2 regions of the Arthrobacter sp. 05L45_2 genome follow, and region 1 is predicted to be linked to the other one. Evidence: predicted binding sites of a transcription regulator. Region 1 holds the regulator's gene; the other holds the start of a gene.
What was found. The regulator HspR, encoded in region 1, represses chaperone genes until heat shock. The targets are predictions, from matches to a motif close to AAGTTGAGTCNNNNNGACTCAACTT.

Region 1 (4,352 bases):
TTCTCCGCCCTCGCCGCGGGCCAGACGAAGATGCTGCTGCCCAGCGGCGCTTATTTCTCCCTGGACCTGCCCGAACTGCACCAGCTCCGAGCGCTCATCGAGGAAGCCCGGGAGCTGCAGGACAACAAGGATGCGCCGCTGCAGATCAGCCGGTTCCAGGCCGGCCTCTGGGACGAACTGGCGCAGCTGGGGATCGTTGACGAACAGGCAGCCGCCTGGCGCGAGGCCGTCGGCGGCCTGCTGGAAGGTGGCGTCAAAGGACTTCCCCTTCCGGACACGCTCGACGCCGAGCTGCGCCCCTACCAGCTGGAGGGCTTCAACTGGCTCAGTTTCCTCTACCGCCACGGACTGGGCGGGGTGCTGGCCGATGACATGGGCCTGGGCAAGACCGTGCAGGCGCTGGCGCTGATCTGCGCCGCCAAGGTCACCGCCGCGGAAGCCACCGACGCCGAGGCATCGGACAACGCCGCGGGTGCCGGGGCGCCCGCCGGCGCCCCCTTCCTGGTGGTGGCGCCCACCAGCGTGGTGGGCAACTGGCAGGCCGAAACCGCCCGGTTCGCGCCGGGACTCACGGTCCGGGCCATCAGCGAGACCTTCGCTAAGAGCGGGTCGGTTCCCGCCGAGGCGATGGCCGGGGCCGACATCGTGATCACGTCCTACGCCCTCTTCCGGATCGACTACGAGGCCTACGCCGCGCAGCAGTGGGCCGGCCTGGTGCTGGACGAGGCGCAGTTCGTCAAGAACCACCAGTCCAAGGCATACCAGTGCGCGCGGAAGCTCCCCGCCAGCTTCAAGCTGGCCATCACCGGCACGCCGCTGGAGAACAACCTGATGGAGTTCTGGGCGCTGACCTCGATCGTGGCGCCCGGGCTGTTTTCCAGCCCGAAGCGCTTCGCCGAGTACTACCAGAAGCCCGTGGAGAAGAACGGCGACAAGGCGCAGCTGGACAAGCTCCGGCGCCGGGTCCGGCCGCTGATGATGCGCCGCACCAAGGAGCAGGTCATCCACGACCTGCCGCCCAAGCAGGAGCAGATCCTCGAGGTGGTCCTGAACCCGCGGCACCAGAAGGTCTACCAGACGCACCTGCAGCGCGAGCGGCAGAAGATCCTGGGCCTCATTGAGGACGTGAACAAAAACCGCTTCACGATCTTCCAGTCCCTGACCTTGCTGCGCCAGCTCAGCCTGGACCCGTCGCTGATCGATCCTTCGCTCTCCGGGGTGCGCTCGAGCAAGCTCGACGTTTTGTTCGAACAGTTGGAGGATCTGGTGGCGGAGGGGCACCGGGCCCTGATCTTCAGCCAGTTCACCGGTTTCCTCGGCAAGGTCCGTGAGCGCCTCGTCGAGGAGGACATCGAGTTCTGCTACCTCGACGGCGGCACCCGCAACCGTACGGACGTCGTCAACGAGTTCAAGAACGGCGCTGCCCCGGTCTTCCTCATCAGCCTCAAAGCCGGCGGCTTTGGCCTGAACCTGACCGAAGCCGACTACGTGTTCCTGCTGGACCCATGGTGGAACCCGGCCTCGGAGGCGCAGGCGGTGGACCGGACGCACCGGATCGGCCAGGCCCGCAACGTGATGGTCTACCGGCTGGTGGCAAAGGACACCATCGAGGAAAAAGTCATGGCGCTCAAGGCCAAGAAGTCCCAGCTGTTCGCGGACGTGATGGAAGGCGATGCCCTCTCGGGCGGGGCCCTAACGGCGGAGGACCTGGCCGGGCTGTTCACCGACTGACGGCCCGCGMCGGAATTCTTCCGGCGGCGCTCCACAACCGGTTCAGGCGTTGACTTATGCGGCGGCCGGGGCCACCAGGGGCGGGAGCGCCAGGTTCGTGCGCAGCCAGCGGCCCAGCGCCTTGCCCTTGCCCGTCCACCAGCTGTCCTCGTCCGTGCTGTGGTGCCAGCGGAAGATCACGGCCACCAGGACAAAAACGCCTCCGGCCACCTGTTCCCAGGCGCCGGATGCGGCGTAGACCAGCACGGCCACGCCCATGCTGACGGCGGCCGGCAGCGCCAGGGTCCGGAACACCGTGTTGGCGACGTACCGGCGGCGCGAACGCGGCACGGACACGGCCCGCACCAGGTCCGAGCCCATGCAGGCGACCACCACGACGTGACCGAACGTGAGCAGCAGCAGCCCCGGAAGCGAGTTCCCGAAGAAGGCGACGGCCTGCAGCCCGGTGTTCATGGCCGGCCCGGGATCTCTGCGGCCACGTGTGCCGTTATGGCTGGAATGGAAGTGAACATGTGCTGCCCCCCGACAGTTTGTTCCCAGGCATCTCCGGGCTGAGACGTTGTGACTGAGACCGTCGAGACTGAGACCTTGGTACCGGCGGCCAGCTGGCTGCCAAGTCAATTCAACCGGCAGCGCGGGAGGGAAGTCACGACCCTCCAGTACCCGACTATGGCCCAAACGCCACGTGACTTTGCGCCCGTGTACTCAGTCCGGCACGGCCCGCTACTTGTCCAGCGCTCCCGGGCGCCACACMACGAGGGCCTGCGACCGGGCCCGGGGGCGCTGGCCGCGGGCCAGGCTGACGACATCGCCCGCKGTTCCGGCGGCGAAGATCCGGGAATCGAGGGACCGGGGCCGCCGACCGAGCTCGTCGGTCAGCTCGGCGACGCGGCGCTGCAGGGCGTCGACCTGGTTCTCGAGCTGCAGGATCCGTTTGATCCCCTCCAGCGAGACACCCTCGTGCGAGAGCCGCTGCACCTCGCGGAGCATGTTTACATCGCGCTGCGAGTACCGGCGGGACTTACCCGGGGCCCGGCTGGGCGAGACGATGCCGAGGCGGTCATACTGGCGCAGCGTCTGCGGATGCATGTCCGCCAGTTCCGCGGCGACGGAGATGACGAAGATCGGCTGGTCGAACTCGATGTCCATGCCAGGACTCCTACAACCGGGCCCTGGCTGCCAGGCCGGCCCGGACGTCCTCGCCGGCGGTGKCCGCCGCGAAGGCCTTCACGGCCTCTTCGGCGTCCTTGTTCAGCTTTTTCGGCACAGCGACGTCGATGGTGACCAGCAGGTCCCCGGTGGCTTTGGTGTGCTTGACGCCGCGGCCCTTGACCCGCAGGGTCCGCCCGGCGGGGGTCCCGGCCGGGACACGGACCCGGACCTTGTCCCCGTCAATGGTCGGAACCTCAATGTCGGCACCGAGGGCCGCTTCGGCGAAAGTGACCGGGACGTGGATGCGCAGGTTGTCGCCGTCGCGGGTGTAGAAGTCGTGGGGCTTTACGGACACGGTGACCATGAGGTCGCCGTTACCTGCCGGGCCGTACTGGCCCTTGCCGCGGACACGGACCTTCTGGCCGTCCTTGATGCCGGCCGGAATCCGCACGTCGATGATTTCGCCGTCCGGTTCGCGCAGGCCGATGGTGGTCCCGCGGATGGACCCGGCGAAGGAGATGCTGGTCGACGCGGTGCGGTCTGCGCCCTTCTGCGGGCCGCGCTGGAACGATTGTCCGCCGCCGCCATAGCCGCCGCCACCAAACAGGTCGGCGAACTCGGGCGGAATGCCGCCGGCGGTGCTGTAGCTGCCGGAGTGGCGTCCGCCGCCGCCGGTGAAGAGGCCGCCGAAGAGGTCCTCGAAGCCGCCACCAGCCGCCGCGCCGGGAGCGCCGGGGGCGAAGCGTGCGCCGCCACCCATGGCACGGATGGCGTCGTACTGCTGGCGTTCATCGGCATCGGAAAGCACAGAATAGGCCTCGGAGATGTCCTTGAACTTCTTCTCCGACGCGGTGTCCCCGGCGTTGGTGTCCGGGTGGTGTTGCCGCGCCAGCTTCCGGTAGGCCTTCTTGATGTCGGCGTCGGAAGCGTCCTTGGCGACACCAAGGATCTTGTAAAAGTCCTTGTCCACCCAGTCCTGGCTAGCCAATGGCGTTTCCTTTCAAAAAAAGCGTTAAGGCGAGATTACCGCTGTTCGCCGTAGCGGATGAGGGGGCCCGGGAGTGGCTTCGGGCCTGCCGGAGCGTGGCGGCTGTGGTCCGCAGGACCATAGCCGCCACGCGTAGGGGCGGGGCCCCCTCATCCGCGAAGGCGAAGGTGACTACGCCGGAACAGACACGATCACTTGGGCGGCGCGCAGGACCCGTTCGCCGGACTTGTAGCCCGAGCGCAGGACCTGGCTGACCGTGTCGGTTTCGACGTCGGCGCCGGGCTGCTGGATGAGGGCCTCGTGGATCGTGGGGTCGAACTCCACTCCGGTCTCATCAATGCGCACCAGACCGTAGGTCTTCAGCGCATTCTCCAGCTTGGCGGCAATCGCCGCGAAGGGGCCGTCGGCGAGGTCGCCGTGCTGCCGGGCGGCGTCGACGTCGTCCAGCACCGGAAGCAGGGCGTTCAGGACGCCGATGACG
Region 2 (4,096 bases), on a different contig from region 1:
CGCGGCGGCGCTCGCCGGCGAAAAACCGACGCACGTGTTCTTTACGGCATGGTCGCGGCAGAGCACGGAACGGGAAAACATTGAGGTCAACGCCGCGCTGCTGGGGAACCTGCTCAATGCCCTGCGCGACAGCCCCGTGGAACACGTGGCCCTGATGACCGGGCTGAAGCACTACCTTGGCCCTTTTGAGGCGTACGCGGCGGGCGAGATGCCGGACACCCCCTTCCACGAGGACGAGCCCCGCCTGCCTGTTCCCAACTTCTACTACGCCCAGGAGGACGAATTGTGGGCGGCGGCGGGACGGCAGGGCTTCAGCTGGTCGGTTCACCGCGCCCATACGGTGATCGGACACGCGGTGGGGAACGCCATGAACATGGGGCTCACGCTGGCGGTGCAGGCGTCCATCTGCAAGGAACTGCACCAGCCGTTCATTTTCCCGGGTTCAGAGACGCAGTGGAACAGCCTCACCGACATGACGGACAGCGGGCTCCTGGCGGAACACATGCTCTGGGCGGCGACGGCGGACAGCGCGGGGGACCAGGCCTACAACATCGTCAACGGCGACGTCTTCCGCTGGCGCTGGATGTGGCCGCGTCTGGCCGCCTACTTCGGCGTCGAGGCCGTCGGGTTTGAGGGCGAACCCAGGCCATTGGAAGTGCAGATGCAGGGCATGGAATCCGTCTGGGCGGACATGGCTGCACGGCACGGACTCGCCGAAACGGACCTCGCGCGCGTCTCCTCGTGGTGGCACACCGACGGCGATTTGGGCCGCAACATCGAGGTCCTGGCCGACATGAGCAAGAGCCGCCTGGCAGGCTTCACCGGGTACCGCCGGACCCTGGATTCCTTCACGGGGTTGTTTGACCGGCTGAGGGCCGACCGGCTCATCCCCTGACACCTAGCCCTTGCCGGCAGCCGGGCGTGCTGCCCGGGCCTAGTCCTTTGACCCGGGGTTGCCCTGCGCCTTGTTCCGGACCGGGTGCTGGCTGACGATCGAGACGCGGTTGAAGGCGTTCATTGTGATAGCGAGCCAGCTGACTGCTGAAAACTCGGCGTCGCTGAGGTGCCTGCGCGCCGCGCGTCCTTCGTGCTCGCGTGCCACGGCGTCGGAGATGTTGGTGATCGCCTCGGCCAGTGTGAGGGCCGCGCGTTCCTTGTCGGTGAAGAGTGTGGTGTCGCGCCATGCCGGCAGCACAGCCAGCCGCTGTGCCGACTCGCCGTTCTTCACGGCGTCGCCCACGTGCAGGTCCAGGCAGAAGGCGCAGCCGTTGATCTGCGAGATGCGGACATTCAGCAGTTCGATCAGGGTCTGGTCCAGGCCGGCCTCGGTCGCGGACTCCTTGGCTTTGAGCCCGAGGCCGTTCAGTGCGCGCCACGCCGCGGGGTGCTCTTTGTCCAGGAAAACGCTGCGCGGGCCGTGCTCGGGGGCCGAGTTCTCAGTCATGAGTCCACAGTACAGAGGTCCGACGACGCCCCCGGCAGCGCGTCGTGTGACAAACTTGTCAAATCTGTGACAGACTTTACCCGTAGCTATTATTCGATCCGGCGGTCGGTTCCTTGGGGGAGCCGACCGCCGGATCGCTTCTTTTATGCCGGACATGCCCATTTTCCTGGGCCCCAGACGGACAGGCCCATCTTCACCGCCCCGGGATGGACAGGCTCATTCTTAGCGGGCAGCCTCGTCGCACACGCTCATCGTTCAGGGCCCTTGACGGACATGCCCGGTCCAGGGTTCGGCCAGTGGACATATCTGGAATATGTCCACTGCTCCGGGCGAAGAATGGGCATGTCCATCGGGGAACCCAGTAGGTACTCGTCATGTCCATCGGCTGGCGCCAAGGATGGGCATGTCCATCCGGTGGGATCAGCGACGGGCATGTCCGGACGCGATTTGGGCGGCCGCAGGGCATGCACTTCACTCGGTCCCGCGAGTGGACATGTCCATAGGGGCGTCCGAAGGATGGGCATGTCCGTCAGGGTTCATCCCGGGACATGTGCAATTTGCGACGCACGCCCGGCCCCACCCCGGCCCCACCCCCCGCACCCCCTCCACCCCCCGCCCCTAGACAGCAGTTTCGCCGTGGGCAAACATGGTGCAAAAGAGGTCAAATCCAAAGTTGAGCGAGATACACTCAACTTTGACGCTAGTCTCATCCCGGAAGGAGCCCTCTTTGGACGCCAAATTCACCACCAAGAGCCAGGAGGCTCTCGCCGCGGCCGCCATGAACGCCTCGACCGCTGGCAACCCGCAGCTCGAACCCGCGCATCTGCTCAAAGCGCTCATGGACCAGCGCGAGGGCGTGGCCGTCGCGCTTCTGCGGGCCACCGGCACCGACCCCGACGCCGTCAGCGTCCAGGCGAGCACCGCCATCAAGGCCCTCCCTTCCAGCTCCGGGGGCAGCGTGCAGCAGGCCCAGCTCTCCCGCAGCGGACTGCAGGCAATCAAGAACGCCCAGAACGAGGCGGAGCGCCTCGGCGACAGCTTCGTCTCCACCGAGCACCTGCTCCTGGGCCTGGCTTCGGGCAACGACGACGTCGGACGCCTCCTGCGCGAGGCCGGCGCCTCCCACGAGGCGCTCGTCGCGGCGCTGCCGGGCGTGCGCGGAGACCGCAAGGTGGACAGCGCCGATCCCGAAAACACCTTCCAGGCGCTGGAGAAATTCGGCACCGACCTGACCGCGATCGCCCGCTCCGGGAAACTGGATCCGGTGATCGGGCGCGACGCCGAGATCCGCCGCATCATCCAGGTCCTCAGCCGCCGCACCAAGAACAACCCCGTGATCATCGGAGAGCCCGGCGTCGGGAAGACCGCCGTCGTCGAGGGACTGGCCCAGCGGATCGTCGCCGGCGATGTCCCGGAGAGCCTGCGCGGCAAAACCCTGATCGCGCTGGATCTGGCCTCGATGGTGGCCGGCGCCAAGTACCGCGGTGAATTCGAGGAGCGGCTCAAGGCCGTCCTGGAGGAAATCAAGAGCTCCGAGGGCCAGATCGTCACCTTCATTGACGAGATCCACACCGTGGTGGGGGCGGGCGCCTCCGGTGACAGCTCCATGGACGCCGGCAACATGCTCAAGCCCATGCTGGCCCGCGGCGAGCTCCGGCTGATCGGCGCCACCACCTTGGACGAATACCGCGAAAACATCGAAAAGGACCCAGCCCTGGAACGCCGCTTCCAGCAGGTCTTCGTCGGCGAGCCCAGCGTGGACGACACTATCGGCATCCTGCGCGGCCTCAAGGAGCGCTACGAGGCGCACCACAAGGTCGCCATTGCGGACTCCGCGCTCGTTGCGGCCGCGGCCCTGTCCAACCGGTACATCACCGGGCGGCAGCTGCCGGACAAGGCGATCGACCTCGTCGACGAAGCCGCGTCCCGGCTGCGGATGGAGATCGATTCCGCGCCGGAGGAGATCGACCAGCTCCGGCGCCAGGTGGACCGGCTGACCATGGAGGAGCTCGCCCTGGCCGGCGAGACCGACGCCGCAGCCGTGGAGCGTCTGGCCGCGCTGCGGGCCGACATGGCCGACAAGAAGGAAGAGCTGGCCGGGCTCAACGCCCGCTGGGAAGCGGAAAAGGCTGGCCTGAACCACGTCGGTGACCTCAAAGCCAAGCTGGACGAGCTGCGCTCCGCGGCGGACAAGGCCCAGCGCGAGGGCGACCTGGAAACGGCGTCGCGCGTGCTCTACGGCGAGATCCCGGCCCTGGAACGCGAACTCAACGCGGCCGCCGAGGCCGAATCGGCGCGGGTCGCCGGCGGCGGCGCGAAGCAGGACCTGATGGTGGCCGATGAGGTCACCGCGGATGACATCGCCGAGGTGATCTCCGCCTGGACCGGCATTCCCGCCGGCCGCATGCTGCAGGGCGAGAGCCAGAAACTGCTCGAGATGGAGCATGTCCTCGGCGAGCGGCTCATCGGCCAGGCCAAGGCCGTCACCGCGGTGTCCGACGCCGTGCGCCGCGCCCGGGCCGGAATCAGCGACCCCAACCGGCCCACCGGGTCCTTCCTGTTCCTGGGCCCCACCGGCGTCGGCAAAACCGAGCTCGCCAAGTCCCTGGCGGACTTCCTGTTCGACGACGAGCGGGCGATGGTCCGGATCGA

Region 2: the regulator HspR is predicted to act here: its motif matches at 2,115-2,139, upstream of clpB (ATP-dependent chaperone ClpB).

The regions. Positions count from the first base shown of each region.
Region 1 covers NZ_JBFTNO010000046.1:12,302-16,653, reverse strand. The annotation lists partial or broken gene AC1DHD_RS05805 (DEAD/DEAH box helicase) at 1-1,731, shown strand, start outside; gene AC1DHD_RS05800 (hypothetical protein) at 1,786-2,184, opposite strand; gene AC1DHD_RS05795 (heat shock protein transcriptional repressor HspR) at 2,455-2,880, opposite strand; gene AC1DHD_RS05790 (DnaJ C-terminal domain-containing protein) at 2,891-3,871, opposite strand; gene AC1DHD_RS05785 (nucleotide exchange factor GrpE) at 4,043-4,352, opposite strand, start outside.
Region 2 covers NZ_JBFTNO010000177.1:1,029-5,124, reverse strand. The annotation lists gene AC1DHD_RS12780 (SDR family oxidoreductase) at 1-895, shown strand, start outside; gene AC1DHD_RS12775 (carboxymuconolactone decarboxylase family protein) at 935-1,444, opposite strand; gene clpB (ATP-dependent chaperone ClpB) at 2,172-4,096, shown strand, end outside.